2 regions of the Streptomyces sp. NPDC056628 genome follow, and region 2 is predicted to be linked to the other one. Evidence: predicted binding sites of a transcription regulator. Region 2 holds the regulator's gene; the other holds the start of a gene.
The links. Region 2 encodes HrcA, which represses chaperone genes, less so after heat shock. Its sites were predicted from a motif close to TTNGCACTCNGNNNNNCNGAGTGCNAA; they were not measured.
Positions count from the first base shown of each region.

Region 1: a site for HrcA is predicted at 7,565-7,591, ahead of groES (co-chaperone GroES). Genes of this name have one in related genera too.

Region 1 is NZ_JBHTWG010000006.1:28,548-44,364, forward strand. Features, by position in the region: gene tsaD (tRNA (adenosine(37)-N6)-threonylcarbamoyltransferase complex transferase subunit TsaD) at 1-3, shown strand, start outside; gene ACFRAC_RS10765 (hypothetical protein) at 18-281, shown strand; gene ACFRAC_RS10770 (LacI family DNA-binding transcriptional regulator) at 404-1,498, shown strand; gene ACFRAC_RS10775 (LCP family protein) at 1,617-2,666, shown strand; gene ACFRAC_RS10780 (YciI family protein) at 2,776-3,132, shown strand; gene ACFRAC_RS10785 (RNA polymerase sigma factor) at 3,180-4,439, shown strand; gene ACFRAC_RS10790 (methyltransferase domain-containing protein) at 4,440-5,651, opposite strand; gene ACFRAC_RS10795 (polysaccharide deacetylase family protein) at 5,704-6,708, shown strand; gene ACFRAC_RS10800 (polysaccharide deacetylase family protein) at 6,705-7,529, shown strand; gene groES (co-chaperone GroES) at 7,737-8,045, shown strand; gene groL (chaperonin GroEL) at 8,168-9,793, shown strand; gene ACFRAC_RS10815 (ester cyclase) at 9,967-10,599, opposite strand; gene ACFRAC_RS10820 (SDR family NAD(P)-dependent oxidoreductase) at 10,751-11,524, opposite strand; gene ACFRAC_RS10825 (MOSC domain-containing protein) at 11,641-12,309, opposite strand; gene ACFRAC_RS10830 (LysR family transcriptional regulator) at 12,391-13,314, shown strand; gene ACFRAC_RS10835 (WhiB family transcriptional regulator) at 13,357-13,686, opposite strand; gene ACFRAC_RS10840 (response regulator transcription factor) at 14,067-14,678, shown strand; gene ACFRAC_RS10845 (sigma-70 family RNA polymerase sigma factor) at 15,008-15,595, shown strand; gene guaB (IMP dehydrogenase) at 15,736-15,817, shown strand, end outside.
Region 2 is NZ_JBHTWG010000001.1:560,145-575,961, reverse strand. Features, by position in the region: gene ACFRAC_RS02540 (5-dehydro-4-deoxyglucarate dehydratase) at 1-589, opposite strand, end outside; gene ACFRAC_RS02535 (IclR family transcriptional regulator) at 684-1,472, shown strand; gene ACFRAC_RS02530 (MFS transporter) at 1,672-2,940, shown strand; gene ACFRAC_RS02525 (ribonuclease Z) at 2,945-3,856, opposite strand; gene ACFRAC_RS02520 (histidine triad nucleotide-binding protein) at 3,863-4,216, opposite strand; gene ACFRAC_RS02515 (S41 family peptidase) at 4,308-7,559, opposite strand; gene ACFRAC_RS02510 (hypothetical protein) at 7,635-8,168, opposite strand; gene ACFRAC_RS02505 (16S rRNA (uracil(1498)-N(3))-methyltransferase) at 8,228-8,974, opposite strand; gene ACFRAC_RS02500 (nitronate monooxygenase) at 8,971-10,098, opposite strand; gene dnaJ (molecular chaperone DnaJ) at 10,177-11,313, opposite strand; gene hrcA (heat-inducible transcriptional repressor HrcA) at 11,314-12,330, opposite strand; gene ACFRAC_RS02485 (MBL fold metallo-hydrolase) at 12,497-13,240, shown strand; gene ACFRAC_RS02480 (DUF3097 domain-containing protein) at 13,272-14,072, shown strand; gene hemW (radical SAM family heme chaperone HemW) at 14,212-15,444, opposite strand; gene ACFRAC_RS02470 (SpoIIE family protein phosphatase) at 15,472-15,817, opposite strand, start outside.

The sequences.
Region 1 (15,817 bases), on a different contig from region 2:
TGAGCGTCGTCGCCCTGATGTGGGAGGCGCGGGCGGTGCCCGGGCGGGGCGGGGACCTGCTCGCCTGGGCGCGGGCGCAGGAGCTGCCGCGGCCGCCCCTGCGCCGGGAGACTCTCCGGGCGGCGCAGGACCGGGTCCTCGTCATCACGTGGTGGGAGGCGGACGCCGACGCGGAGGTCCCCGAACTGCCGGAACCCGACGGCGAGCTGGTCACGCGGGCCGTGCACCGGTGGCGGTTCGAGTCGCTCGGTACGGAGGGTCCCGGCCGGTCCGGCGGCTGAGAGAGCCGTCACGCGTGCGGTCCCATGCCTCGAAGGTTTCGTGGTGCCTGTCGAATGTTCCGGGATGCGGACTGGGCCGGAAAGGGTTCGTCGCCGGGCCGGGCGGGGTTACGATCGCCGCCATGACAGCCCGTGAGACCGCCGCATCCCGGACGGCAGAGCCGGAGAACCGGCCGGCACCGTCGACGGCAGCGACGACCGGCCGGTCCGGGCGGACGGCCACGCTCGCCGAGATCGCCCGCGAGGCCGGCGTCTCGGCGCCGACTGTTTCGAAAGTCCTCAACGGACGCGCGGACGTGGCCCCGGGCACCCGCAGCCGTGTCGAGGAGCTGCTGCGCGCCCACGGCTACCGCCGCCGGCGGGCCGAGACCGGCCGCTCGCCCCTGATCGACCTGGTCTTCCACGAGCTGGAGAGCGCGTGGGCGATGGAGGTCATCCGGGGCGTCGAGAACGTGGCCCGGGACGCGGGGCTGAGCGTCGTGCTCAGCGAGAGCGCGGGGCGCCTCACTCCGGGCCGGACCTGGGCCGACCAGGTCGCCGCCCGCCGCCCGTACGGCGTGATCCTCGTGCTGTCCGACCTCGACGAGTCCCAGCGCGCGCTGCTGACCAGCCGTTCGATCCCGTTCGTCGTGATGGACCCGGCGGGCGACCCGGGCGCCGACGTGCCGTCCATCGGCGCGACCAACTGGCAGGGCGGCCTCGCCGCCACCCGGCATCTGATCGAGCTCGGCCACCGGCGGATCGGCGCGATCACCGGACCGTCCCGGATGATGTGCAGCCGCGCCCGCCTCGACGGCTACCGCGCCGCCCTGGAGACGGCCGGGCTGACGGTCGACCAGGACCTGGTCAGGACCGGCGACTTCCACCATGAGACCGGCTACCGGCAGGGCCTGGAACTGCTGCGCCGCCCCGACCGGCCCACCGCGGTCTTCGCCGGCAACGACCTGCAGGCGCTCGGGCTGTACGAGGCCGCGCGGGAGCTCGGGCTGCGGGTGCCGGAGGACCTGAGCGTGGTCGGGTTCGACGACCTGCCGGTCGCGCGGTGGGTCGGGCCGCCGCTGACGACCGTGCGGCAGCCGCTGACGGAGATGGCGGAGGCGGCGGCGAAGCTGGTGCTGGACCTCGCCCGCGAGCAGGGCACCCCCTCGGCGACCAGGGTGGACCTGGCGACGAGCCTGGTGGTGCGGAGCAGCACGGCCCCGGCGCCCCGGCTGTGACGCCCGCCGGGGCCCGGCGCGAAACTTTCGGCTCCTTTCTGAGAGAAGTCTGAGAATTTCGCGCGAAAACCCGCCCTGGGCTCCCTGGCCGTAATAATTCGGACGTACGTTCCTACCTATGAGGGGACGCGGGCGGGGAACGGGCGAGGACGACGCGGGACGCGGGGACCGGCGGGCGTCCGTGTGGCGAAGGGCGGGGATCGCCCTCGCGGCCTTACTGGCCCTGGCGATCGGGGCGGCGGCCTGGGCCTACCGGCATCTCGACGACAACATCACCGGTGTCGACATCGACCAGGCGCTGGGCGACGACCGCCCGCCCCGGGCGATGACGACCCCGACGCCGTCGGCGTCACCGCTGCCGACGGACGCGCTGAACATCCTGGTCCTCGGCTCCGACTCGCGCAGCGGCGCCGCCAACAGGAAGCTCGGCGGGGGCGACAGCGGGGGCGCCCGCTCGGACACCGCGATGGTGTTCCACATCGACGCCGGCCGCACCACGGCCACGGTCGTGAGCATCCCGCGCGACACCCTGGTCACCCGGCCGTCCTGCCCGCTGCCGTCGGGCGGGTCGACCCGGCAGGCGTACCAGGCCATGTTCAACAGCGCCTACGCGCTGGGCGGTCCGGTCTGCGCGGTCAAGACGGCCGAGTCCCTGACCGGCGTGCGGATGGACCACTACGTCGAGCTCGACTTCTCCGGGTTCGCGAAGCTGGTGGACGCCCTCGGCGGGGTCACGGTCACCACGGACCAGGACATCCAGGACGAGGACAGCCATCTGGACCTGGCGGCCGGCACGCACCACCTGGACGGGGAGCAGGCGCTGGCCCTGGCCCGCACCCGGCACGGCATCGGCAACGGCAGCGACCTGGGCCGCATCGAGCTCCAGCAGAAGCTGGTGAAGGCGCTGCTCGACCAGATCTCCGCCACCGACCTGCTCACCGAGCCCGCCCGGCTCTACCGGGTCGCCGACGCGGTGACCGGCGCCCTGACCACGGACACGGGACTCGACTCGCTGAGCGAGCTGACCGGCCTCGGGCAGAGCCTGCGGGGGCTGACGTCGGCCGGTGTCAGGACCCTGACCATGCCGGTGGTGCCGGCGCCGTCCAACCACAACCGGGTGGTGGCGGACGAGCCGGAGGCGGGGAAGCTGTGGGAGTCGCTGCGCTGAGAGAAAACTTCTCAGAGATCCCGGGGGACGTGTCGATCCGGCGGCCGGCCGTTCGACGCAGGGGTGAGAGGCCGGGAAGGGCCCGGTCACCGCAGCACGAGGAGTCACCATGCCCCGATACCTGTCGCTCGTGAAGATCGACGAGGCGTCCGCCCCCGCCGAGGGCCCGAGCCCCGAACTGATGCGGCGCATGGGGGAGCTGATCGAGGAGGTCACCAAGGCCGGCGTCATGCTCGACACCGCCGGGCTGCTGCCGTCCGCGCAGGGCACCCGGGTGCACTGGGAGGGCGGAAGGATCTCCGTCACCGACGGGCCCTTCACCGAGGCCAAGGAGGTCGTCGGCGGGTACGCGATCATGCAGTGCAAGGACAGGGCCGAGGCCATCGAGTGGGCCACCCGGTTCCTGAAGGTGCACGAGGAGTTCTGGACCGTCACCTGCGAGGTGCGGGAGATCGCCGAGGGGTGACCGCTCCCGCTGGGCCGCGGGACGGGCAGGGTGTTCGATGGTGGGCTGTGGAGACACCGCGCACCATCGACACCCGGTCCACCCTCGAGACCGTCTTCCGGCTGGAGTTCCCCCGCGTCGTCGCCGCCGTCACCCGGGTCGTCCGGGACGTCGGCATCGCCGAGGAACTCGCCCAGGACGCCCTGGTCGCCGCGCTGGAGAAATGGCCGCGCGACGGCGTGCCCGACCGGCCGGGCGCCTGGCTCACCGCCGCCGCCCGCCACCGCGCCGTCGACCTGGTCCGCCGCCGGGAGAACTACGCCCGCAAGCTCCGGGAGATCGGCCGGAACCTGGAGGACGTGCCGCCGCCGGAGCCCGCCGACCCCGACGCCATCGACGACGACCTGCTCCGGCTCGTCTTCACCACCTGCCATCCCGTGCTGTCCCCGGAGGCCCGCACGGCTCTCACCCTGCGTCTGGCCGGCGGTCTGACCACGGCCGAGATCGCCCGCGCCTACCTGGTCCCCGAGGCCACGGTCGCCCAGCGCGTGGTCCGCGCCAAGCGCACCCTGGCCACCCGGAACGTCGCCTTCGAGGTGCCGTACGGACCCGACCGCGAGGCGCGGCTCGGCTCCGTCCTCGACGTCATCTACCTGATCTTCAACGAGGGGTACGCGGCGACCGCCGGCGACGACTGGCTGCGCCCCGCGCTGTGCGAGGACGCGCTGCGGCTGGCCCGGCAGCTGGCCGCGCTGATGCCGAAGGAGCCCGAGGTGCACGCACTGGCCTCGCTGCTGGAGTTCCAGGCGTCCCGCACGGCCGCCCGCACCGCCTCCGACGGCACGCCCGTCCTGCTGCGCGACCAGAACCGGCGCCGCTGGAACCGCATGCTGATCGCCCGGGGCATCACCGCCCTGGACCGGGCGGGCGCGACGGCGACGGGCGCCCCCGGCCCGTACGCCCTCCAGGCCGCCATCGCCGCATGCCACGCGCACGCGTTCCGCTACGAGGACACCGACTGGCGGTCCATCGCCACGCTGTACCGGCTGCTCGCCGCCCGGTCGCCGTCGCCGGTGGTGGAGCTGAACCGGGCGGTCGCCGTCTCGATGGCCGAGGGCCCCGGGCCCGCCCTGGAGATCGTCGACGCCCTCGCGGGCGAACCGGCGCTGCGGGCCTACCACCTGCTCCCGAGCGTGCGCGGCGACCTGCTCCTGCGCCTCGGCCGCACGGCCGAGGCGCGGGCGGAGTTCGAGCGCGCGGCGGCGCTGACGCGCAACGAGGCGGAGCGGGAGATGCTGCGCCGACGGGCGGCGGAGGCCGGGCCGTGACTACGCGGGGCGCCCCACCAGCATGGTCGGCGCGCCCGCCACCCGGGTCAGGAACACGGTGGCCGCGTTCGGCCCCTGCGGCTTGACCTTGCGGCGCAGTTCCTCCGGCTCGACCGCCGAACCGCGCTTCTTCACGGTCAGCGTGCCCACCCCGCGCTCCCGCAGCAGCGCCTTCAGCCGCTTCACGTTGAACGGCAGCTGGTCGGTGATCTCGTACGCGGTGGCGTACGGGGTGGGGCGCAGCGCGTCCGCCGTGATGTACGCGATGGTCGCGTCGACCAGCCCGCCGTCCAGCGACTCGGCGGCCTCGGCGACCAGATGGGCCCGGATGACGGCGCCGTCCGGCTCGTAGAGATACCGTCCGACGGGTCGCACCGCCGGATCGGGCAGGCCGCGGGAGAGCAGCGAGCGCGGGCCCGGCAGCAGTGTGGCGCGGATGGCTCCGGGGGCCGTGCCGAACCACAGCACCGCCTCCTTGACGTCCCCGCCGTCGGAGATCCACTCGGCCTCGGCGTCGCCGGGGACCGCCTCGTGCGGGATGCCGGGTGCCACCTTCAGGGCGGCGTGGGGTGCGGTGCGGGCCGCCTCGACGGCCCAGGACAGCGGCGGCGAGTACGCCTCCGGGTCGAAGATGCGGCCGCGTCCGCCGCGCCGGGCCGGGTCGACGAACACGGCGTCGAAGCCGGCGGTCGCGACCTCGGTGACGTCCGCCTGGCGCACCTCGACCAGGTCCGCCAGTCCGAGCGCCGCCATGTTGGCCCGGGCCGCCGCCACCGTCAGCGGGTCCCGGTCGACGGCCAGCACCCGGATGCCGGCCCGCGCGAGCGCGATCGCGTCGCCGCCGATGCCGCAGCAGAGGTCGGCGACCGAGCCGATGCCCAGCTCCCGCATCCGGGCCGCCCGGTACGCCGCCACGCTCGCCCGCGTCGACTGCTCGACGCCGTTGGGCGTGAAGTACATGCGCCCCGCGTCCTCGGCGCCGAACTTCGCCGCCGCCCGCTGCCGCAGCCGGGCCTGCCCGAGGGCCGCGGACACCAGCCCGGCCGGGTGCCCGCGGCGCAGCCTGGTCGCGACGGCGAGCTCGTCGGCGGGGTCGGTGTCGCGCACGGCGTCGAGGAGGGCGCGGCCCTCGGGGGCGAGCAGGGCGGTGAAGGCGTCGAGGTGGTCGTTCACCGGGTCATTGTCGGCCAGTCGGAGGATGGTCGGCTCCATGGCGGCGCTGTCGGCCCGGTCCGGGCGGGGGCGCCTGTCAGGATCCGGCTCCATGCGACTTGTAGGACAAAATGACAAAAAGGGGCTCCTGGGGATCGCGGCCTGGAGCCGTCCCGTCGCCCGGGCGGTCCGGCGAACGCGGCTGCGGGGTGCCGTCGCCGGGCTCGCGGTCGCCGCCGTCGCCTCGGGCTGCGCGCAGGGCGGTATCGCCGATCCGGCGGTCGGCACCTCCCCGGCGGGAGGTCCCGTGCCGAGCCGCTCGGCCGTACCGGTGTCGCCTCCGAGCGCCACCCGGACGCCGGACGGCAGGAAGCCGCAGTCCGCCCAGCAGGCCCACGCCGCCCGGGTCGCCGCTGCCCGGCGCTGGCGGCTCGCCCGCGTCCCCCTGGTGCCCCCGCCGCCGCCCGCGGTCAAGCCGCGGATCACCACCCGCAAGGGCTTCGAGGTCGACGGGCACGAGGAGTCGGGCCTCCCGCCGGTCTTCACGACCGTCCCCACGAACCGGAAGGTCGTCTTCCTGACCATCGACGACGGCGCCGAGAAGGACCCTGCGTTCCTGCGCATGATGAGCGACCTGAAGGTGCCGTACACCGCCTTCCTCAGCGACTACGTGATCAAGGACGACTACGGCTACTTCCGGCGGCTGCAGCGCGCGGGGGCCGATCTGCACAACCACACCCTCCACCACCGCTACCTGCCCGCCCTGTCCTACCGCCACCAGCAGTACGAGATCTGCGGCATGCAGGAGGTCATGGAGGAGCGCTACGGCGAACGCCCCGTGCTGTTCCGGCCGCCCTTCGGCAACTACAACCGCGACACCCTGCGCGCGGCCAGGTCCTGCGGGGTGCGGTATGTCGCCCTGTGGAACGAGGAGGTCTTCGTCGACCGCTGGGACCACCGGGAGGAAGACCGCAGGATCCGTCCGGGTGACATCGTGCTCAGTCACTTCCGGGGCCGGGACGAGTGGAAGGGCACAATGCCCGACATGATCCGCCGGTTCCTGGACAGGGTCACGGCCGAGGGGTTCGCGGTGGCCCGGCTGGAGGACTACCTGTGACGCCGCCGCGGCGGACACGCGCGCCCGTCGCCGTGGCCCTGGCGACCCTCCTGCTCGCCGGATGCGCCGCCGGCACCTCCGCCACCGGCCCCCGCGCCGGGACCGCGCACGAGGCGACGCGCTCGGCGAAGAACGCCACGCACGCCGCGCAGCCGCACCGCCGCTGGGGCCTGAGCGACCCGCTGCCCGCGCCGCCCCCGCCACCCGCCCGGCGGGTGGCGCGGCGCCCCGGCGGCCCGCCGCCCGTCCTGCACCGCGTCCCCACCCGCGACCGGGTCGTCTTCCTCACCTACGACGACGGCGCCGAGAAGGACCCCCGCTTCATCGACATGGTCCGCGAACTGCGGCTGCCGGTCAGCATGTTCCTCACGGACAGCGTGGTCGGCCCCGGATACGGGCACTTCGCGCGGCTCCGCGCGGTCGGCGCGTCCCTGCAGAACCACACCCTCGACCACGCCGCCCTGCGCGGACTGCCCTACGCCGGCCAGCGCGCCGAGATCTGCGGCCAGCAGGACAAGCTGCACGCCCGCTTCGGCGTCCGCCCCCGGCTCTTCCGGCCGCCCCACGGCACCTACGACACCACCACGCTGCGCGCCGCCGCCGACTGCGGGGTCACCGCCGTCGTGCTGTGGCGGGCGGCGATGGCGGGCGACGGCCGGCTGACGTTCGCGAAAGGGCCCGCGCGGCTGCGCCCCGGCGACGTCGTCTCCATCCCCTCGGGTGAGCCGGGCGGGCTGCCGCTGCGCGAGCGCACCACCCTGCTGCTGCAGGCAATTCAGGAGCGGGGGCTGACCGTGGGCCGCCTCGAGGACTACGTCTGACGAGCACCGTCCACGGCGCGCCGCGCCACGGCGAATTGGCACTCCGCTTGACCGAGTGCTAATCGCGGTCATAGTCTCGGTCTTGGCACTCCCCACTGGAGAGTGCCAACACGCGACGGGCAGGTCCGGCACCCGCGACGACGGATCGACCTGGTCGCCACCTCAGACAGTTAACCCCGTGAGATCTCCGAAGGGGGAGGTCGGATCGTGACGACCACCAGCTCCAAGGTTGCCATCAAGCCGCTTGAGGACCGCATCGTGGTCCAGCCGCTCGACGCCGAGCAGACCACCGCCTCTGGCCTGGTCATCCCGGACACCGCGAAGGAGAAGCCCCAGGAGGGCGTCATCCTCGCCGTCGGTCCGGGCCGCTTCGAGAACGGCGAGCGCCTTCCGCTCGACGTGAAGGTCGGCGACATCGTGCTGTACAGCAAGTACGGCGGCACCGAGGTGAAGTACAACGGCGAGGAGTACCTCGTCCTCTCGTCCCGCGACGTGCTCGCGGTCATCGAGAAGTAAGACACCTCGAAGCTCTTGCTTCCAGCTGCGCCCCTGGCCCCCGCGACCACATAAGAACCGGGCGCCCGGGGCGCAGTGTCTTTTGTTGAGAACCCACAGAATCCGAGAGGGCTCCCGCTGTCATGGCGAAGATCCTGAAGTTCGACGAGGACGCCCGTCGCGCCCTCGAGCGCGGCGTCAACAAGCTTGCCGACACGGTCAAGGTGACGATCGGCCCCAAGGGCCGCAACGTCGTCATCGACAAGAAGTTCGGCGCTCCCACCATCACCAACGACGGTGTGACCATCGCCCGTGAGGTCGAGGTCGAGGACCCGTTCGAGAACCTCGGCGCCCAGCTGGTGAAGGAGGTGGCGACCAAGACCAACGACATCGCTGGTGACGGCACCACCACCGCCACCGTGCTCGCCCAGGCGCTGGTACGCGAAGGTCTGAAGAACGTCGCCGCGGGCGCCTCCCCGGCCCTGCTGAAGCGGGGCATCGACGCCGCCGTCGCCGCCGTCTCCGAGGACCTCCTCGCGACCGCGCGCCCGATCGACCAGAAGTCCGACATCGCCGCCGTCGCCGCGCTGTCCGCCCAGGACCAGCAGGTCGGCGAGCTCATCGCCGAGGCGATGGACAAGGTCGGCAAGGACGGTGTCATCACCGTCGAGGAGTCCAACACCTTCGGTCTGGAGCTGGACTTCACCGAGGGCATGGCCTTCGACAAGGGCTACCTGTCGCCGTACTTCGTGACGGACCAGGAGCGCATGGAGGCCGTCCTGGAGGACCCGTACATCCTCATCAACCAGGGCAAGATCTCCTCCATCGCCGACCTGCTGCCGCTGCTGGAGAAGATCATCCAGAGCAACGCCTCCAGGCCGCTGCTGATCATCGCCGAGGACGTCGAGGGCGAGGCCCTGTCGACCCTGGTCGTCAACAAGATCCGCGGCACCTTCAACGCGGTCGCGGTCAAGGCCCCCGGCTTCGGTGACCGCCGCAAGGCGATGCTGCAGGACATCGCGGTCCTCACCGGCGCCACGGTCATCTCCGAGGAGGTCGGCCTCAAGCTCGACCAGGTCGGCCTCGACGTGCTCGGCTCCGCCCGCCGCGTCACCGTCACCAAGGACGACACCACGATCGTCGACGGCGCCGGCAAGTCCGAGGACGTCCAGGCCCGCATCGCCCAGATCAAGGCCGAGATCGAGAACACCGACTCCGACTGGGACCGCGAGAAGCTCCAGGAGCGCCTCGCGAAGCTGGCCGGCGGCGTGTGCGTCATCAAGGTCGGCGCCGCCACCGAGGTGGAGCTGAAGGAGAAGAAGCACCGTCTGGAGGACGCCATCTCCGCGACCCGCGCCGCGGTCGAGGAGGGCATCGTCTCCGGTGGCGGCTCCGCGCTCGTCCACGCCGTGAAGGTCCTCGAGGACAACCTCGGCAAGACCGGTGACGAGGCCACCGGTGTCTCCGTGGTCCGCAGGGCCGCCGTCGAGCCGCTGCGCTGGATCGCCGAGAACGCCGGCCTGGAGGGTTACGTCATCACCTCCAAGGTCGCCGAGCTCGAGAAGGGCCACGGCTTCAACGCCGCCACCGGCGAGTACGGCGACCTGGTCAAGGCCGGCGTCATCGACCCGGTCAAGGTCACCCGCTCCGCCCTGGAGAACGCCGCCTCCATCGCCTCCCTCCTGCTCACGACCGAGACCCTGGTCGTCGAGAAGAAGGAAGAGGAGGAGTCGGCCGCGGCCGGCCACGGGCACGGCCACGCCCACTGAGTGAGCGGCTCCTAGGACGACGCACGAGGGCCCGGCACCCCCGCCACGGGGGCGCCGGGCCCTCGCCGCACCCTGCCCCGTGTGATCCCGGCCCAGGACGCGACGGTCACCCCTCGGGCGGACAAAGGCCCCGCCCCGTCCTCAGGACGGGAGCGGGGCCTTCCCCTTCGCGGTCATGCGCCGAGTACCCCCAACTGCTCCATCAGTCCCGCGCGGTCGTAGATCCAGTGGCCCTCGCGGATGCGGCCGTCCCGGAAGCGCTGCCAGGTCATGCCCTGCATCCTCACGTCCTGGCCGGTCGGCGGGATGCCCAGGAACTCGCCCTTGTGGCGGCCCGTCAGGGTCCAGCGGCTGCACACCCGGTCGTCCTCGGCCACCTGGTCGTCGATGCGGAACGTGAAGTCGAAGGCGCCGTACCAGCCCTCCAGCACCGCCCGCATCCCGTCCAGGCCCTGGACGGGGCGCGGGGAGGACGGATCGTGGTCGACGTAGTCGTCCGTGAGGTGCTCGATGATCCGCTCCGGGGGCCTGCGGCCCAGCGCCGTGAAGAAGGCGCGCGCGGTGAGGACGTTCACCTGCTCGTCCCGCACCACGTCCAGGTCGGTGAAGACCGGGGGCCCGTCGCACAGCGCCACCATCTCCTCGTAGATCCGCCCGGTCTCCGGGAGGCGCGAGTTGCGCATCGCCTCGTCGTACGACGGGAACTCCACGATCTCCACGAAGTGCGAGGCGTCGGACCGGTCCCGGCCGATGACGTCGTGCCTGACCGTCCGCTTCCCCTTGGTCTGCTCGACCCACCTGTCCATCAGCCGGTTCATCTCGTCGAACCGGTCCGTCCTGCAGTCGATGAGCTGTAGGAACGTCCTGACGCCGGCGCCTCCCGGTCCCCCTGGGTGCGGCTGGACAGCATCATTCTCCCCGCCGGGGCCGCCCGGCGCCTCCCGCCGGGACCGCCCGCTACTGCGGCCCGTACTTGCGGCCCGTCCGCGACGAGATCGTGCCGAGCATGCCCCGCGGCACCAGCTTCGCCGCGCCCAGCAGCACCTTGTAGCGCGGGTCCGGGACGGACAGCGTCCGCCCTCGCGCCAGGTCCTCCAGCGCGGCGGCCGCCACCTTGTCGGCGTCCAGCCACATCCACCCGGGGATGTTGTCCGTGCCCATGCCCGCGCGCTCGTGGAACTCGGTCCGTACGAACCCCGGGCACAGCGCCATCAGCCGCACCCCGCTGCCGGCCAGGTCCCGCGCCGCGCCCTGGGTGAACTGCACGACCCACGCCTTGGACGCGCCGTACGTCCCGCGCGGCACGAAGGCCGCCACCGAGGCGACGTTCACGACACCGCCCCGGCCCCGCTCGCGCATCGACTCGGCCGCCGCCGAGGTCAGCCGCAGCACCGCCTCGCAGTGCACCTTCAGCATCCGCAGCTCGTCGGCCATGGACACGTCGAGGTAGCGGCCCTTGTTGCCGAACCCCGCGTTGTTGATCAGCAGGTCGACCGGGTTGCGGCGGTCGCCGAGGCGGGCGGCGACCGACTCGATGCCGGCGTCCTCGGCGAGGTCCGCCGTCAGCACCTCCGCCTCGACGCCGTGCCGGTCGTGCAGTTCGGTGGCCTGCTCGCGCAGCCGCTTGGTGTCCCGGGCCACCAGGACGAGGTCATGTCCGTCGGCGGCCAGCCGTCGCGCGAACGCGGAGCCCAGGCCCGCCGTCGATCCCGTGATCAATGCCGTTGTCATGGCGCAAGGTTAGTGACCCGGACCGGCCCGTTCCGCCCCCCGGCCGCCCGGCGGGCCACCGGCTGCGGCCGTACCCGACGGCGACCCGCTCCCGCGTCCCTTCACGCGGCGTCGCGTCAGGACCCGTACTTCGCCACGTACTTCCTCGCCGTCTCCACCGCCTCCGGGTGCAGCCACTCGGCCGCGGCCAGGACGCGCGGCAGCAGCGTCCGCTCGGTCGTGACCGCCCGGAACTGGAACGCCACCGTCACCTCGTGGTCCGGCCGGTGGACGACCTCGATCGCGTCGCCCGCCCGGATCTCTCCCGGCTCGATCACCCGCAGATACGCCCCCGGCGCGGCCTGTGCCGTGAACCGCTTGACCCACTGCCGTTCACCCAGATGGCCCTGGAAGGTGCGGCAGGGGATACGGCCGCTCGTGACCTCCAGCAGCAGGTCGGGCCCCACCCGCCAGCGCTCGCCGATCAGCGCCCCGGAGACGTCCACCCCGGACGTCGTGAGGTTCTCGCCGAACACGCCGTTGCGCAGCGGGCGCCCCAGCTCGCGCTCCCAGGCGTCGAGGTCCTCCCGCGCCACCGCGTACACGGCCTGGTCGTCACCGCCGTGATGCTGCCTGGCGCACACCGCGTCCCCGGCCAGACCGCTCCCGCCGACGCCCTTCGCGCCGGGTGCCGTCACCCGCACCGGGCCCTCGACAGGGCGCTTGTCGATGCCGGTCACACCCTCGGCGTGGTCCGTGTACGGCACCGCCTCAGGGCGGCCGAGATTGACTGACAGAAGCTTCATGGCGGCACGGTAGGCGACCAGTGGTCAAAGTGTCGACGCGATATGAACCGCGCTCTCCAAGCGCGGCTTATGCTCGAAGACGTGCTCGAAGCCCGTCATCTCCGTGTCCTGCGCGCCGTCGCGACCACCGGCTCCTTCTCGGCGGCCGCCCGCGAGCTGGGCTGCACCCAGCCCGCCGTGAGCCAGCAGATGAAGGCACTGGAGACGGCCGTCGGCACCCCACTGCTGATCCGCACCGGGCGCGCGATGCGGCTGACCCAGGCCGGCGAGGCGCTCGTGCGGCACGCCACCGGCATCCTGGCCGGACTGACCGCCGCCGAGGAGGAGGTCGCCGCCATCGCCGGTCTGCGCGCCGGACGGGTCCGGCTCGTCTCCTTCCCCAGCGGCAGCTCCACCCTCGTCCCGACCGCCCTCGCCGCCCTGCGCGCCGCCCACCCCGGCACCCGTGTCTCCCTGGAGGAGGCCGAGCCGCCGACGTCGGTCGAGATGCTGCGCGAGGGCGACTGCGACGTGGCCCTGGCCTTCCGGTACGAGAGCGCCGCCGGCACCGAGGAATGGGACGACCTCGTGGTCCGCCCGCTGCTCACCGACCGCCTGGTCGGGCTGGTCCCGGAGCGGCACCGGCTCGCCCGCGCGGCATCACCGGCGTCGGTCGCCATCGGCGATCTGGCGGCCGAGCCGTGGATAGCCGGGTGCCCGCGCTGCCGCGGTCAGCTGGTCGAGGTGTGCGCGAGCGCCGGCTTCACCCCGCGCATCGACTTCGCCACCGACGACTACCCGGCGGTGGTCGGCCTGGTGGGCGCCGGTCTCGGCGTGGCGGTCCTGCCCCAGCTGGCCGTGGAGTCCGTACGGCCGCGGGGCGTGCGCGTGGTGGCGCTGGAACCGGCGGTCCGCCGCGAGATCGTCGCCCTCACGCTGCCGGACCTCGCCCAGGTGCCGGCCGTGGCCGCGACCCTGGACCAGCTCGCCCGCGCCGCCGGGGGCCCGGGGGAGCCCCGGGCATGAGAGAGGGCACGCAATGCGTGCCCTGATCGGAGAAACGTTCCTTCAGTGGTCGGGACCCGCGTCCCCGCCGGTGGTCGACGCCGACACCAGCCGGTTGCGTGCCCGCCCCATGAGCTCCTCGCGCTCGTCCTCGGTCAAGCCGCCCCATACGCCGTACGGTTCGCGTACCGCCAGCGCGTGCGCCGCGCACTGTGCGCGCACGGGGCACCTCATGCAGACCTCCTTGGCCGAGTTCTCTCGAGCGCTCCGGGCCGCCCCGCGCTCGCCCTCCGGATGGAAGAAGAGGGAGCTGTCCACCCCGCGGCATGCAGCCAGCAGCTGCCAGTCCCACAGGTCCGCGTTCGGTCCGGGAAGGCGGGAGAAATCTGCCATTGCGTGACCCCTTGTAGCCGTTCTGGCCGGATACGGTGTCTACGACCGTACATCTACGATCTAAGAAGATGAAAATATGACTCATTGCGAATCTAGCCCCAAACGCCGTGAAACAGGAAGAAAAAGGGCTGAATGGGGCACCGCTTGTGATGAAACGGGGAGGGTCCGCCCCGCATGTGGGTCCTGTATCCGTCCCCTCACGTAGAGTGCTGAAGACGACACATGTCCCCGTAACTCTTTCGAGTGACCGTCGTTGAGAAGGCGGAGGCGGTTGAAGGAAGAAGCGCTCGGGCAGGCGTCCGAGACGGTCGACCGCACAGGTGACATTTCGTACCAGCCTGGAGGCTCAAGGTGACGTGCATCAGCTGCGGAGGGCGGCCATGACATCCGTCCTCGTCTGCGACGACTCCCCGCTTGCCCGAGAGGCGCTCCGCCGCGCGGTCGCGACCGTGCCCGGCGTCGAGCGCGTGACGACGGCGGCCAACGGCGAGGAAGTCCTCCGCCGCTGGGGTGCCGACCGCTCGGACCTGATCCTGATGGACGTGCGCATGCCCGGTCTGGGCGGCGTGGAGACCGTCCGGCGGCTGCTGTCCGCCGACCCCGGTGCGCGCATCATCATGCTCACCGTCGCCGAGGACCTGGACGGCGTGGCCCTCGCGGTCGCCGCCGGTGCCCGCGGCTATCTGCACAAGGACGCCTCGCGCGCGGAGCTGCGGGCCACGGTCACGCAGGCACTGGCCGACCCGACCTGGCGGCTCGCCCCGCGCCGGCTGCGCTCCGCCGAGATGGGCGCCGCGCCGACGCTGACCGCACGGGAGATCCAGGTGCTGGAGGGCATGAGCCACGGCCGCTCCAACGCAGAGATCGGCCGCGAGCTCTTCCTGTCCGAGGACACCGTGAAGACCCACGCCCGCCGGCTGTTCAAGAAGCTCGGCGCCTCGGACCGGGCCCACGCGGTGGCGCTCGGGTTCCGATGGGGCCTGGTGCGCTGAGCGTCCCGCCGTGGGGCCCGCGTCGTGTCGGCCGGTGACCCCGGGTTCGTCGTGGCTGGTCGCGTGCGCGCGGCACGGCCGCACCATGTCTCGGCCCGCGCCCCCGTGGGGGCGCGGCTTCGAGGCCGGGCAGCGGGTCCGGTCGGTGCCCGGTGCTCGTTTCGCCGCGGATGCCGCATCCTTGAGGTGTGGAGTCTCTCGGGGACGAGTCGGTCGAGCGGAAGGGGAGGGCGCAGGAGATGAGTTCCGGCGCACCTGCTCATAACGCTTCGGTGCACAACGACGGCCGCGATGCCGCGGACGCCGCGGCCGCAGGGCACCATGGACCGATGCGCGACGACGAGGCGGCTCACGCCGCAGGGGCGATCGGTGCACTCGTCCATCGCGCGGTGGACGGGGACGAGCAGGCCACACACGACCTTCTCGCGCATGTCCACCCGCTGGCCCTTCGGTACTGCCGCACCCGGCTGTCCCGCCTGCCGGGGGACGCCCGGCACTTCGTCGAGGACCTCGCCCAGGAGGTCTGCGTCGCCGTCCTGCTGGCGCTGCCGCGCTACAAGGACACCGGCCGCCCCTTCGAGGCGTTCGTCTTCGCCATCGCCGCGCACAAGGTCGCGGACCTCCAGCGTGCGGCGATGCGGCACCCCGGCTCCACGGCCGTCCCCTCGGACGAGATGCCCGAGCGGCCGGACGACTCGCTGGGCCCCGAGGAGCGCGCGCTGCTGAGCAGCGACGCCGAGTGGGCCAAGAAACTCCTGGCCAACCTGCCCGAGAACCAGCGGGAGCTGCTGCTGCTGCGGATCGCGGTGGGGCTGACCGCGGAGGAGACCGGCCAGATGTTGGGAATGTCACCCGGGGCCGTCCGGGTCGCCCAGCATCGGGCCCTGAGCAGACTGCGGGCACTCGCCGAGCAGTAGTCGCCTCGGGTGAACGGGCGTTGCCCGGCTTCCGTACGAACATACGAAGCAGACGGCCGTCAGGAACTGTGGAATTTGCCACCGCGGCTTCCCGTTAGCATGGACATCCGCACCGATCAAGGCCATTTGGGGAAGGTGTCATGACTGCCAACGTCGACGGAGTGCCCGCCAAATTCGCGACACTCGGGCTTACCTACGACGATGTGCTGCTGCTGCCGGGCG
Region 2 (15,817 bases):
CGAGAGTGAGGCGCTGGAGGCGGTCGAGGTCGCCGTGGCCGTCCTTGAGGCCGACGACGCCGGGGACGCGGGCGATGCGGCGCAGTGCGGCGGGGGTGTAGGCGACCGGTCCGCGCTGGTAGGCGATGAGCGGCAGCCGGGTCCGGGCGGCGAGCGCCTCCACCTGGGCGACGAGGCCGTCCTGCGGGGCGGCGACGAGGTAGTGGGGCAGCACGAGGAGGGCGTCGGCGCCGGCCTCCTCGGCGATCCGGGCGAAGCGGGCGGCCTGCGCCCAGCCGTAGCCGACACCGGCGACGACGGGCACGCGGCCTGCCGTCTCCTCGACGGCGGCGGTGACGACGGCCCGGTACTCGTCCTCGTCGAGGGAGAAGAACTCGCCGGTGCCGCAGGCGGGGAAGACGGCGCCCGGTGCGGACGCCAGCTGGACGGCCAGGTGCGCGCGGCAGCCGTCCTCGTCGAGTGATCCGTCGGCGTGGAAGCTCGTGAGCGGGAAGGACAGCACGCCGCGGGCCATGCCGTCCCGCAGCCGCCCGACGGCGCCCGTGGCCCCGTCCCTGGCCGTGTCCGTGGCGAGGCCCACGCCGATCATCTCCCCTTATGAACGTTGTCCATGTATGAGAACGCAGATTAGGTGAGTGAACGGCGGACCGTCAACGGCCGGGCCCGCCGTTTACGATCGGCGCATGTCGGATACAGGCGGCGTCCGCAAGGTGAAGTCCGCGGCGCGCACGGTCGAGCTGCTGGAACTCCTCGCCGCGCGCGGGGACCGCCCGGCCCGCCTCCAGGAGCTCGCCGACGCGCTCGACGTACCGCGCAGCTCCATGTACGCGCTGCTCCAGACCTTGATCGCGCGGGGCTGGGTGCGCACCGACGTCACCGGCTCGCTGTACGGCATCGGCATCCACGCCCTGCTGACCGGCACCAGCTACCTCGACTCCGACCCGCGGGTCCGCCTCGTCCGGCCCTACCTCGACGAGGCGTCGCAGGCGCTCGGCGAGACGGTCCACCTGGCCCGCCTGGACGGCCTGGACGTCACCTATCTGGCCACCCGCGAGTCCCACGCCTATCTGCGGACCCTCAACCGGGTCGGCCGGCGCCTCCCGGCCCACGCGGGCGCCCTGGGCAAGGCCCTGCTCGCCGAACGCCCCGACTCCGCCCTCCCCGAGGGCCCGTATCCGGCACTGACGCCCCACACCCGCACCACCCGCGCCTCCCTGGCCGCCGACCTCGCCGAGGTGCGCGAACGCGGCTGGTCGGTCGACCGCGAGGAGAGCGTCCCCGGCATCATCGGCCTCGGCTTCGCCCTGCACTACGACACCCCCGCGCAGGACGCGATCAGCTGCTCGGTGCCGGTGGCCCACTGGTCGCCCCGGCACGAGGAGCGGATCGTCGCCGTGATGCGGGAGATCCGTACGAAGATCGAGGCGACGGCCCCCGGCGCGGCCGGCGGATCGGTGCGCTGGCACAGGTGAGAGGCCCCGGCGCGGCGGAGTGAGGCATCGCGGCTACCCCGGTTCACTCCACCCAAACAGGACGTGGCTCAGATCACACCACCCGCCCTTCTTCGCATGTCCCCGCGCTTGATACAAATTGCCCGCGCGTTCCTGTCCGTCGACGGCCTGCGCCCCTCCCCCTTCTGTGCCGCTACTTTCGCATGCCCTGGGAACGCCCGTGCTCGCCCCTCGCACCACCCCCTGGCCCCTCGTCGCCCTGTTCACGGCCGGGTACCTCGCCCCGTATCTGCTGCCGACCGTCGTCGGCAGGCTCGACTCGGGCCTTCCGCTCACCCCGACCCAGGCCGGCGCCATCGGCAGTGCCCTGCTGCTGAGTTCGGCGGCGGCCGGCTTCCTGCTGGCCTCCCGCGTCGAGCGCCTGGGCGCCCGCGCGCTCGCCCGGACCGGGCTGGCCCTGGCGCTGCTCGGCTACGGCGGGGCCGCGCTCGCGCACGCCGTCCCGGCCGTCGTCCTCGGCGTGATGGCCGGCGGCCTCGGGTCCGGCACGGTCACCGCGGTCGCCGCCACCCGGATCGCCGCGCTCGGGGCGCACCCGGCCCGGACGGGCCGCGGGGCCTGGAGCACCGACCCGCACCGGGTCACCACCGCGGGCCTGCTGGGTGTCTCCGCCCTCGCGGGCGCCGTCTATCTGACGGTCCCGCACCTCGGTCCCGGCCACGACCGGCCCCTGGCGGCGATCGCGCTCACCGCGCTCGCGGTGTGGCCGCTCACCGGCCGCCTCCCCGCCGCCGAGGCCCCCTCGGCATCGGCGGCGGCACCTCGCCCGGCCCCGCTCCCCCACCGCCGCCACGGCCTCGTCCTCGCCGGCTGCATGCTCCTGTGGTCGCTCGCGCAGAACTCCCTGTGGGGCGTCAGCGGCCGGATCGGCCTGGACCAGGCCCACCTCACGGAGACCGCGGTGGGCGCGGTGTTCGCCGTGGCGCTCGGCGCCGGGCTGCTCGGTGTGACCGGGGCGGGCGCGCTCGGCCCCCGGCTGGGCCGCGCGCTGCCCGTCGGGGGCGGCACCGCCCTCATCGCCGTGTGCATCGCGCTCAGCGCGTCCGCGACGGACCTGACGACGTTCGCGACCGGCGAGATCGCCTGGAACACGGTCTACCCGATCGTGCTCTCGTACGTCATCGGACTGGCCGCCTCCCTCGACGGCCGGGGCCGCTGGGCGGTGCTCGTCGGCTCGGCCTCGTCGCTGGGCACGGCCGCGGGCCCGCTCGCCGGGAGCGTGCTGTCGGCCGGGGCGGGCTTCCCGGCGATGGGCGTGATCCTCGCGGCGGTGCTGCTGCTGGTCGCCGTTCCGCTGACGGTGGTGGCGCTGGGCCGCCGTACGCCGGAGACGGTCCAGGTCGCGGACGGCGTCGAGGTCGTGGCGATCCCGCTGGACACCGCCGAGGCCGCACCGGCCGCGCCGGAGCGCCTGGCTTCCGCCACCTAGAGGGTCAGGAGTGCCGGCGTTTCGGGAACGGCACCCGCAGCAGGTCGTGCGCCACGGTCAGGTCGCCGTCGAACCCCGCGGCCCGCGCCTGCTGCTCGAACTCGCCGGAGTCGGTGTAGCGCTGGCTGAAGTGGGTGAGCACGAGATGCCCCACCCCGGCGTCCCGCGCCACCCGGGCGGCCTGACCGGCCGTCAGATGACCGTGCTCCTCGGCGAGGGCGCCGTCCTCGTCCAGGAAGGTGGACTCGATGACGAGCATGTCGCAGCCGTCGGCGAGGTCGTACACCCCGTCGCACAGCCGGGTGTCCATGACGAACGCGAACCGCTGCCCGCGCCGGACCTCGCTGACGTCCTCGAGCGTGACCCCGCCGAGCGCGCCGTCCCGCTGGAGCCGGCCGACGTCCGGGCCCTGGATGCCGTGCGCGGCGAGCCGTTCGGGCAGCATCCGGCGGCCGTCGGGCTCGACCAGCCGGTAGCCGTACGACTCGACGGGGTGCGACAGCCGGGCGGTGTGCAGCGTGTACGCGCCGGTGGTGGCGACGACCCCGTCGGCGTCGACCGGGGCCTGCGCGATCTCGGCGGTCTCCCGGTAGGCGGTGGCGTAGCGCAGCCGGTCGAAGAAGCGCTGCCCGGAGCGCGGGTAGTGGGCGGTGACGGGGTGCGGCACCCGGTCGAGGTTGATCCGCTGGATCACCCCGGCGAGTCCCAGCGAGTGGTCGCCGTGGAAGTGGGTGACACAGATGCGGTTCAGGTCGTGGGCGGCGACCCCGGCCCGCAGCATCTGCCGCTGGCTGCCCTCGCCGGGGTCGAACAGGATGCCCTCGCCGTCCCAGCGCAGCACGTAGCCGTTGTGGTTGCGGTGCCGGGTCGGGACCTGGCTCGCCGTCCCGAGGACGACCAGTTCACGTACGGACACGGCTGCCTATCCGGGGGGCCACTCGAGACCGCGGCCGCCGAGGACGTGGGCGTGCGCGTGGAAGACGGTCTGGCCGGCGCCCGCACCGGTGTTGAACACGACGCGGTAGCTGTCCAGCTTCTCCTCGTCGGCGACGGCCCGGGCCTCGCGCAGGAGGTCGGCGGCGAGCGCCGGTTCGGCGGTGGCGAGCGCGGCGGCGTCCTTGTGGTGCGCCCTGGGGATGATCAGCACATGGGTGGGTGCCTGCGGGTTGATGTCGCGGAAGGCGACGGTCGTCTCGGTCTCCCGCACGATCGTCGCCGGCACGTGCCCCGCGACGATCTTGCAGAACAGGCAGTCGTCCTGCGGCTCCCCAGCCATGGTCCCTCCGGGCGTTGGACGGCGATGGTGTGACCGGGGCATCGTATCGCCGCCCCGGCCGCCGCGCGGAGGGTGATCGCGCGACGGTCCCTCAGCGGTCGGGCAGGGCCGGCGGGGTCTTCGCCGGAGTGCTCTCCAGCGCCTCCAGGGCGATCCGGATCGCCTCGTCCAGCTGGGCGTCACGGCCCGCCGCCCAGTCCTGCGGGCGCTGGACCACCTCCACGTCCGGATCGACCCCGTGGTTCTCCACGTCCCAGCCGTAGCCCTCCAGCCAGATGGCGTACTTGGGCTGGGTGACCAGGGTGCCGTCGACCAGGTGGTAGCGGCTGTCGATGCCGATGACCCCGCCCCAGGTGCGGGTGCCGACGACCGGGCCGAGGCCCAGCGCCTTGATCGCCGCGTTGACGATGTCGCCGTCGGAGCCGGAGAACTCGTTCGCCACGGCCACCACGGGACCGCGCGGCGCGTCCAGCGGGTAGCTGTACGGGCGCATGCCGCGCGGCAGTTCCCAGCCGACGATGCGCCGGGCGAGCTTCTCCACGACCAGCTGCGAGGTGTGCCCGCCGCCGTTCTCCCGGACGTCCACGACCAGGCCCTCACGGGCCACCTCCACCCGCAGGTCGCGGTGGATCTGGGCCCAGCCGGGCGCCTGCATGTCCGGCACGTGCAGATAGCCGAGCCGGCCGCCGGACCGCTCGTGGACGTACGCACGCCGGTCCGCGACCCACGCGTGGTAGCGCAGCGGCTCCTCGTCGGCGACCGGCACGACGACGGCGTGCCGGGCCTCCCCGCCGCCGGCCGGCGAGATCGTCAGCTCCACCGGCTTGCCCGCGGTGCCGACGAGCAGCGGGCCGGGCCCGGTCACCGGGTCCACCGGCACCCCGGCCACCGCGGCGATCGCGTCGCCAGGGCGCACCGCGACGCCCGGTGCGGCCAGCGGCGCCCGGGCCTCCGGGTCGGAGGTCTCCGACGGCAGGATCCGGTCGATGCGCCAACTGCCGTCCTCGTGACGGGAGATGTCCGCGCCGAGCAGGCCCAGCCGGGGCCCGCCGCCGTGCCCGCGCCCGCCGACGTACGCGTGCGAGGTGCCCAGTTCGCCCTGCACCTCCCACAGCAGGTCGACCAGGTCGTCGTGGGTGGCCACCCGGTCCAGCAGCGGCCGGTAGCGGTCGAGGACGCCCGCCCAGTCCACACCGTTCATGTCGGCGCGCCAGAAGTGGTCGCGCATGATGCGGCCGGTCTCCTCGAACATCTGGCGCCACTCCGCCGACGGGTCGACGCGCTGCCGCACCCGGCCGAGGTCCACGGCGACGTTGGAGTCGCTGTCCTCGTCGCCGGAGGCGCGCCGGTCGCTCGGGACGACCCTGAGCCGCGTGTCCGTCCACAGCAGCACCCGCCGGCCGTCGCCGCTGACCTCGAAGTGGTCGGCGTCGTCGGCGAGATGCTCCACGCGCCGCTGCACGAGGTCGTAGCGCTCCAGCTCGGTCTTCGGCTCGGGGTCGTCGAGGCCGGCGCGGGCCGCCCCGAGCGCGCCGCGCACCGGGTGCCGCAGCCACAGCACCCCGTCCTTGGCGGCCCGCAGGTGCGAGTAGCGGGCGGCCTCGACCGGGAACGGCACGATCCGGTCGGCGAGCCCCTCGAGGTCGATCCGGGTGGCCGGGGTCCCCTCGCTGTCGGGGGTCTCGTCCTTGTCCGGGGCGTCGAAGGCCCGCCCGTGCCGCTGCGGGCCGAACGGGGACGGCGTGGTCGCGGCGAGGGTGATCAGGTGCGGCCGGGAGCCCACCACGAACGCGAGGTCGAAGACGTGCTCGTCGTAGACGGGGTCGAAGGCCCTGGTGGACAGGAACGCCAGGTGCTTGCCGTCGTGCGTGAACGCGGGCGCGTAGTCCCGGAACCGCAGCGGGGTCGCCTCGGACACCGACAGGTCGGTGGTGTTGGCGAGCTTCAGCTGGGACAGCGGGTCGGGTCCGGGGTGCGCCCACGCCAGCCAGGCCGAGTCCGGCGAGAACACCAGCCCCGAGACAGGGCCGTCGGTGCAGCGGTCCACCTCGCGGACCTCGCCGGTCTCCCGCTCGACGAACAGGAGCCGTCCGTCGTGCGCGGCGATCGCGGCCCGGCTGCCGTCGGGGGACACGGCCAGCTCCAGCACCCGTCCGAGCCGTCCGGCGGCGAGCCGGCGCGGGGTGGCGCCGGGCGTGAGACCGGTCCCGGGGGCGAACTCGAGGGCGTCCTCGCCCTCCGCGTCCGTCACCCACACCACCCACTCCTCGCCGTCCGTGCGGAAGGTGCGCGGCAGCCGGGCCCGGACGCCGGGCTCGGCGGCGAGCGCGCGGGCGGGGCCGGAGCGATGGGTGACCCAGTGGACGCTGCCGCGGACGGCGACCGCGCTGCCGCGCGCGGTGCGGTCGGGGGACGCGGAGCCGAACCAGCGGGCGGCGTTCAGGACGTACGGCCGGCGGTCGGTGCGCTGGCCGCCGAGCCGGACGCCGAGGCGCCGCGGCTCGGCCGTGTCCAGGTCGTCCAGCAGCCACAGCTCGCCGGCGCTCGCGTACACCACCCGGGTGCCGTCGCCGGAGGCGTGCCGGGCGTAGAAGCCTCCCCCGCTCTCGGCCGCGCTCGAGGGGGAGGTGCCCCCGACGGGCGTGTGGCGGCGCAGGCCGGAGCCGTCGGCGAGGGAGGAGTACACGGCGCCGACGCCCTCGTGGTCGGAGAGGAACGCGACCCGGTCGCCCGCCCACAGGGGGCACTCCAGGTTCCCGTCGAGTTCCTCGTGCAGCCGGACGAAGTCGCCGTCGCCGTCGCGGTCGATCCACAACTTGCCCGCCGTGCCGCCCCGGTAGCGCTTCCAGCGGGCGGCCTCCAGCCCCATCGGCGCGGAGGCGAGCAGCAGGTGAGGCCCGTGCACGACGTCGCCGACGGGCCCGTACGGCAGGGTGGTGGCGGGTCCGCCGTCGAGCGGGACGGCGTGCGCCCAGGTGCGGCGGCTGCCCGCCTGGCCCCAGGTGCTGATGGCGAGGACCCGGCCGTCCGGGGTCCAGCCGCGCACCCGGGTCCGCTGGCTGCCCCAGTGGGTGAGGCGGGTGGACGGCCCGCCGTCGACCGGCGCGATGTGCACCTCGGGCGCGCCGTCGCGGGTGGACGTCCAGGCGACCGTCGTGCCGTCGGGCGAGATGCGCGGCGAGCTGACGGGGACGTTGTCGGCGCTGACCCGCCAGGCGCGGCCGCCGTCGAGGGGGGCGAGCCAGACGTCGTCCTCCGCGGTGAACGCGACGAGGTCGCCGTGCAGATGCGGGTACCGCAGATAGGAGGGCGGGGCCGGGGCGGAGGTCGCGGGCTGTGTCACGCGATCACCCTAGGCAAGGGCGGCGGTGCCGAACAGGGCTTCCGGGCAGTTCCCCACGGTCCGGTGGCCGACCTCTCACTTGCCCTCCGGCCAGCAGTTCGGGCGCTCCTGGCAGTAGACGGTCTTCGTGACGGTCACGGTGACGGTCGGTCCGGGCTGCCCGCCGTCGCCGGGCCGCACGGGGGACGGGGTGGCGTCGCACCTGCCCAGCCCGTTGACGTGGAACCACTCCTTGCCGCCGACCTTCGCGACGAGGTCGCCGCGCACGCAGGAGCCGCTGACGGCCCGGGTGATCCGTCCGGTGACGGTGATGTCCCTGCCGTCGGAGGTCTCGCCCTCGCAGTCGACCTTGACGACCGTCTGCTCACCGGCCTTCGGCGAACTCCCGCCGCCCCCGCCGTCGTAGGAGCCGGTGCAGTTGAGCCACTGGACGTCGGCCTTCTGCCGCTCCAGCTCCTTGGTGACGGTCTGGTCGGTCGTGAACGCGACGGACGCGGCGCTCAGACCGCCCGGGTCGCAGGCGGCCATGCCGCCGGCTCCCAGCACGGCGAGCGCCGTCACGGCGACCCCTCGCGCCGCACGGACCCGGATCCTGTGCGATACCCCCATGGAAGGGCAGCCTGCCACTGTCCCGCGTGACGCGGTAGGGCGCATACGGCCATGGTGTGTCAGGACCAGCGGCCGGTGCGCCCCAGCAGCAGGGCCGTCGCGGCGGTCCCGGCGGTGGAGGTGCGCAGCACGGAACGGCCGAGCCGGTACGCCCGCGCGCCCGCCTCCTCGAACACGGCCAACTCCTCCGGGGAGACGCCGCCTTCGGGGCCGACGACGAGCACCAGGTCGCCGTCGGCGGGCAGTTCGGCGGTCGCCAGCGGCTCGCTGCCGTAGTCCCTCTCCTCGTGCAGGACGGCGGCGAACGCGGCCCCCGCGAGGAGCTCGGCGACCTGCCTGGTCGTCGCCGCGTCCGTGACCTCGGGGAAGCGCACCCGGCGCGACTGCTTGCCGGCCTCGCGGGCGGTGGCCCGCCACTTGCCGAGGGCCTTCGCGCCGCGCTCGCCCTTCCACTGGGTGATGCAGCGGCCGGCCGCCCACGGCACGATCCGGTCGACGCCGGTCTCGGTCATGGTCTCGACGGCCAGTTCGCCCCGGTCGCCCTTCGGCAGGGCCTGCACGACGGTGATCCGCGGCCGGGGGGCGGGCTCCTCGGCCACGGCGCCCAGGTCCACCACCAGCCGGTCCTTGCCCTCGGCGGCGGCGACGACGCCCTCGGCCCAGTGCCCCCGCCCGTCGGTGAGGACGACCTCCTCGCCGGTGCGCAGCCGCTTCACGGACACGGCGTGCCGGCCCTCGGGCCCGTCCAGGACGTACGGCCCGCCCGCATGCTCCAGGGAGTCGACGACGAACACGGGCGCGGTCATCGGGTGGGTCCCTTCGGGTGGGCGGACAACGCTGTCGAGGCGGCGTGCAGTTCGGCGGCCAGGACCTCCACGAGCCGGCCCGCGGGCAGGTCCCGGGCCTGGCGGTGGCCCTGTCCCGCCCACAGCGCCATCCCCTGCGCGTCGCCGGACGCGGCGGCCTTCTTGCGCAGCGGCGCCGTCAGGTGGTGGACCTCGGGGTAGGCGGCGGGCGCGTACGGGCCGTGCTCGCGCAGGAAGCGGTTGACGAGGCCGCGGGCCGGGCGGCCGGAGAAGGCGCGGGTCAGCTCGGTCCGGGCGAACAGGGGATTGGTGAGCGCCTGCTTGTGCACGGCGTTCGCGCCGGACTCGTGGGTGGCCAGGAAGGCGGTGCCGAGCTGGGCGGCGTCGGCCCCGGCGGCGAGGACGGCGGCGATCTGGCCGCCCCGCATGATGCCCCCGGCGGCGACGACGGGGATGCCCACCGTCTCGCGGACCTGGGAGACCAGGGTGAGCACGCCGAGTCCGGCGCCCTCGGCCTCCGGGTTGTCGCGGTGGGTGCCCTGGTGGCCGCCCGCCTCGACGCCCTGGGCGATCACGGCGTCCGCGCCGGCCCGCTCGACGGCCAGGGCCTCGTCCGGGGTGGTGGCGGTGACGAGGGTGAAGGTCCCGGCGCGCCGGAGGGACTCCAGTACGTCGGCGCCCGGCACCCCGAAGTGGAACGAGACGACCGGCACCGGGTTGTCGAGGAGCACGGCGAGCTTGGCGTCGTAGCCGTCGTCCCGGCCGCTGTCGGGGTCCCCCAGCTCGATCTCGTACCAGGCGGCCTCACCGGCGAGCTGGTGCGCGTACACGTCCACGGCCGCGGCATGGGAGGGCGCGGCGCCGGCCACCGCGGTGGAGCCGGTGCTCGCACCGGGGTGCTCCGGCTGCGGCATGAAGAGGTTGACGCCGAAGGGGCGCTGGGTCAGGCTCCGCAGCTGCTTGATCTCCTGGTACATCCCGTCGGCGGTCTTGTACCCGGCGGCGAGGAAGCCCAGCCCCCCGGCCTCGGACACGGCAGCGGCGAGCTGCGGCACGGAGACGCCGCCCGCCATGGGTGCCTGCACGATCGGGTGAGGCAGGAGATCGGTCAGTGCGGAGGACATGCCCGCATGTTGCCACGTCCTCGGAACAAGTCCGAATCGGCCCTTCCCCTTGCGGCGGAAGGGATCGGGCCGCTCCGGTCACCGTCCGTTGAAGGCGTCCTTCAGCCGCGAGAACAGCCCCTGCTGACCGGGCTGGAACTGGCCCTGGGGCCGCTCCTCGCCGCGCAGCTTGGACAGCTCGCGCAGCAGGTGCTCCTGCTCGGGGTCGAGCTTGGTGGGCGTCTGCACCTCGACGTGCACGATGAGGTCGCCGCGGCCGCCGCCGCGCAGATGGGTCACGCCGCGGCCGTGCAGCGGGATCGACTGGCCGGACTGGGTGCCGGGCCGGATGTCGACCTCCTCCATGCCGTCCAGCGTCTCCAGCGGGACCTTGGTGCCGAGCGCCGCCGCCGTCATCGGGATGGTGACGGTGCAGTGCAGGTCGTCGCCGCGCCGCTGGAAGGTGCTGTGCGGCAGCTCGTGGATCTCGACGTACAGGTCGCCGGCGGGACCGCCGCCGGGGCCGACCTCGCCCTCGCCGGCCAGCTGGATCCGCGTGCCGTTGTCGACGCCCGCCGGGATCTTGACGGTGAGGGTGCGGCGGGACCGCACGCGTCCGTCGCCCGCGCACTCCGGGCACGGCGTGGGGACGACGGTGCCGAAGCCCTGGCACTGCGGGCAGGGGCGCGACGTCATGACCTGGCCCAGGAAGGACCGGGTCACCTGCGACACCTCGCCGCGGCCGCGGCACATGTCGCAGGTCTGCGCGGAGGTGCCGGGCGCGGCGCCCTCGCCGCTGCAGGTGTTGCAGACGACGGCCGTGTCGACCTGGATGTCCTTCGTGGTGCCGAAGGCCGCCTCGTCGAGCTCGACCTCCAGCCGGATCATCGCGTCCTGGCCGCGCCGGGTCCGCGAGCGCGGGCCCCGCTGGGACGCCGTGCCGAAGAAGGCGTCCATGATGTCGGAGAAGTTGCCGAAGCCGCCCGCGCCGAAGCCGCCCGCGCCTCCGCCGCCCGCCTGGGACAGCGGGTCGCCGCCGAGGTCGTAGACCTGCTTCTTCTGCGGGTCCGACAGCACCTCGTAGGCGGCGTTGATCTCCTTGAACCGCTCCTGGGTCTTCGGGTCCGGGTTGACGTCCGGGTGCAGCTCACGGGCGAGCCGCCGGAAGGCCTTCTTGATCTCTTCCTGCGACGCGTCGCGACGCACGCCGAGGACGGCGTAGTAGTCCGTGGCCACCTACGACTCCGCCAGGATCTGTCCGACGTAACGTGCCACTGCGCGTACCGCTCCCATCGTTCCCGGGTAATCCATGCGGGTCGGTCCGACCACGCCGAGCTTGGCGACTGCCTCGCCGCCCGAACCGTAGCCCACCGACACGACGGACGTGGAGTTGAGTCCCTCGTAGGCGTTCTCGTGCCCGATCCGCACGGTCATGCCCGAATCCCCCGCCTCCCCCAGCAACTTGAGGAGCACGACCTGCTCCTCCAGGGCTTCGAGCACCGGCTGGATGGTGAGGGGGAAGTCATGTGTGAAGCGCGTCAGATTGGCGGTGCCGCCGATCATCAGCCGCTCCTCGTTCTCCTCGACGAGCGTCTCCAGGAGGGTGGAGAGCACGGTCGAGACGGTGCCGCGGTCCTCGACGTCGAACGCCTCGGGCAGATCCTCGACGAGCCGGGGCACGTCGGTGAAGCGCCGGCCGGCGACCCGGCTGTTCAGCCGGGCGCGCAGATCCGCGAGCGAGGCCTCGCCGACGGGTGCCGGGCAGTCGATCATCCGCTGCTCGACCCGGCCGGTGTCCGTGATCAGCACGAGCATCACGCGGGCGGGGGCGAGCGAGAGCAGCTCGACGTGCCGGACGGTGGACCGGGTCAGCGACGGGTACTGCACGACGGCGACCTGCCGGGTGAGCTGCGCGAGCAGCCGCACGGTCCGCGCGACGACGTCGTCGAGGTCGACGGCGCCGTCGAGGAAGTTCTGGATGGCGCGCCGCTCGGGCGGGGTCATCGGCTTCACACCGGCGAGCTTGTCGACGAAGAGCCGGTAGCCCTTGTCGGTGGGGATGCGCCCGGCGCTGGTGTGCGGCTGCGCGATGTAGCCCTCGTCCTCCAGGGCCGCCATGTCGTTGCGCACGGTCGCCGGGGAGACGCCGAGGTTGTGCCGCTCGGTGAGCGCCTTGGAGCCGACCGGCTCCTCCGTCCCGACGTAGTCCTGGACGATCGCGCGCAGCACCTGAAGCCTGCGTTCACTCAGCATCTCGCGCACACCTCCAGTGGTCGGTCCCCTTGACACCGTTCCTGGCACTCTGTCCATCCGAGTGCCAGCCGTCCCCGGCCAGTGTACGGCGGTGGGGTACACCCCGGGCAAGGCCGGTCGGTTTCGCCTCCGTGCTCCGCGGAGGTGTCTTGGCTAGCGTCGCGGTATGACGGTGACTTGGGAAGAGCTGGGGTGGGAGCGGTTGGCGGACGGGGTGGGCCGGTGCCGTCTGCCGGGCTGGGACTGCACCGTGGGGCTGGTCGCGGGTGACGGCACCGCCTTGGTAGTCGACACCGGTTCGAGCCTCGCGGAGGGGGCACGGCTGCGGACGCAGGCACAGCGGCTGACGGGTCACCGTGTGACCCATCTCGCGCTGACCCACCCCCACTTCGATCATGTCTTCGGCGCCGCGGCGTTCGCGGGCGCGGAGGTCTACGGGCCGGTGGGCGTGGAGACCGTCCTGGAGGGGCGGCGGGGGCGCGAGGAGCTGCGCGAGGACGCGGTGCGCCACGGCCTGGACGCGGCCGCGGCCGAGGAGGCGGCGGACGCGCTGGTCGTGCCCCGCCATCCGGTGAGCGGCGAGTGGACGCTGGACCTCGGCGGCGGGCGCCAGGTCCTGCTGGCGAACGTGGGTCCGGCCCACACGGCCCACGACCTGGTCGTCCTGGTGCCGGGCCTGCTCCCCGGCGACCCGGAGGTGGTGTTCTGCGGCGACCTGGTGGAGGAGTCCGGCGAACCGCAGGCCGGCCCGGACGCCGTGCCGTCGCACTGGCCGGCCGCGCTGGACCGCCTGCTCGACCTGGGCGGCGAGGACGCGCTGTACGTGCCTGGTCACGGAGCGGTGGTGGACGCGGAGTTCGTCCGGCGGCAGCGCGACGCGCTGGCCGCCGGATTCGGCGTGTCGCGGTGACCGCGGGGCCGCTTCTCCTATCGTCGTCCGAATGCGCCAGTACTCCCCGGATCTGACCCCGCCCTGGAAGAAGCCCGCGTCCGTCCCCGAGGTCCCGGCGGAGCCGGGGCTGGTGGTCGAGGAGCCCGGTACGGGCTTCTGCGGCGCGGTGATCCGCTGCGAGGCGGGCACGGTCACCCTGGAGGACCGCTTCGGCCAGCACCGGGTGTTCCCGCTGGAGCCCCGGGGCTTCCTGCTGGAGGGCCGCGTGGTGACCCTGGTGAAGCCCGCCACGGGTCCGGTGCGCCCGACGCGCACGGCGTCCGGCTCCGTGGCCGTCCCGGGCGCACGGGCACGGGTGGCCCGCGCCGGGCGCATCTACGTGGAGGGCCGGCACGACGCCGAGCTGGTCGAGAAGGTGTGGGGCGACGACCTGCGCGTCGAGGGCGTGGTCGTGGAGTACCTGGAGGGCGTCGACGACCTGCCGGCGGTCGTCGCGGAGTTCGCGCCGGGCCCCGACGCGCGGCTGGGCGTCCTGGTGGACCACCTGGTGCCGGGCTCGAAGGAGTGGCGGATCGCGCAGGCGGTCACCAGCGAGCACGCCCTGGTGGTGGGCCACCCGTACATCGACGTCTGGGAGGCCGTGAAGCCGGCGGCGCTGGGCATCGAGGCGTGGCCCCGGGTGCCGCACGGCCAGGACTGGAAGAAGGGTGTCTGCCGGGCGCTGGGCTGGCCCGCGGACAACACCGGCGCGGTCTGGCAGGCGATCCTGAAGCGGGTGGGGTCCTACAAGGACCTGGAGCCGGAGCTGCTGGGGCGGGTGGAGGAGCTGATCGACTTCGTCACCGGGTAGCGCCGGGCGGGGGGCGGCGGCTCGGGGTGTCCTGTCGGTCGGGCCGGATCAGCGGGCGGTGCCCGGCGCCGGGAGCCCGGCCTGATCGACAGGACATCACCGGGGACCGGCGTTCCGCACCGGTTCCCTGTCCCGGTGATCAGTCCACCAGGTCCCTGACCACCGCGTCCGCGAGCAGCCGCCCGCGCAGGGTCAGCACCGCGCGCCCCTCGTCGTAGGGCCCGCGCTCCAGGAGCTCGTCCGACAGGGCGCGGCGGGACGCCCGCAGCCCCTCCTCCCGCAGCAGGTCCAGCGGTACGCCCTCGCGGAGCCTGAGCTCCAGCAGGATGCGCTCGACGCGCCGGTCCTCGTCGGTGAGGAGTTCCCGTCCGGCGCCCGGCGAGCGTCCCTCCGCGAGCGCCGCCGCGTACGCGCCGGGGTGCTTGACGTTCCACCAGCGCACCCCGCCGACGTGGGAGTGGGCGCCCGGCCCCGCGCCCCACCAGTCGGCGCCGCGCCAGTACAGCTCGTTGTGCAGGCAGCGGCCCTCCGGCGTGGTCGCCCAGTTGGACACCTCGTACCAGGAGAAGCCCGCCTCCGCGAGGACCGAGTCGGCGATCAGGTACCGGTCGGCGTGGACGTCGTCGTCGGTCATCGGGACCTCGCCCCGGCGGATGCGCCGGGCCAGCTGGGTGCCCTCCTCGACGATCAGCGCGTACGCCGACACATGGTCGGGCCCGGCGCCGATCGCCGCCTCCAGGGACGCCCGCCAGTCGTCGTCGGACTCCCCCGGGGTGCCGTAGATCAGGTCCAGGTTCACATGGTCGAAGCCGGCCGCGCGGGCCTCGGCGACGCAGGCCTCGGGACGGCCGGGGGTGTGGGTGCGGTCCAGGACCTTCAGGACGTGCTGCCGCGCGCTCTGCATGCCGAACGAGATCCGGTTGAAGCCGCCCTCGCGGAGCGTGGCCAGGTAGGCCGGGTCGACCGACTCCGGGTTGGCCTCCGTGGTGATCTCGGCGTCCGGTGCCAGCCCGAACTCGTCGCGGATCGCCCCCAGCATCCGTACGAGGTCGCCGGCGGCCAGCAGGGTGGGCGTACCGCCGCCGACGAACACCGTGCGGACCTCGCGCGGGTCGTCGCCGAGCACCTTGCGGGCCAGGCGGACCTCGTCGACGAGGGTCTCGGCGTAGTTGTCGCGGGACGCCAGGACGCCGCCGCTGCCGCGCAGCTCGGTCGCCGTGTAGGTGTTGAAGTCGCAGTAGCCGCAGCGGGTCGCGCAGTACGGGACGTGCAGGTAGAAGCCGAGGGGGCGGTCGGCCGCGCCGGTGAGCGCGTGCGGGGGCAGCGCGCCGTCGGCGGGGACGGGCTCGCCGTCGGGGAGTGCGGAGGGCATGGGCTCCATTGTCCCGCACCGCGCGGATTACTCGGCCTGGAGCACCAGCAGCGCGAGATCGTCCTCCGGCGGGCGCCCGCCGAACTCGTGCACGAGCCTGCGGATGCGTTCCGCGATGAGGTCGGCGTTCAGGCCCGCGCAGCCGGCCAGGGCGCTCGCGAGGCCGTCGCCGTCGTCGAACTGGCGGGAGCCGCTGCGCCGCTCCGTCACCCCGTCCGTCACACAGAGCAGGGTCTCGCCGGAGCGCAGCTCGAAGGTCTCGCTGGTGTAGGTGGCGTCCTCGAAGACCCCGAGCAGGGTCTGCGGCTGGGCGGCGGTGTGGACCTCGCCGTCCGCGCCGAGCAGCAGGGGCAGCGGGTGCCCGGCGGAGGCG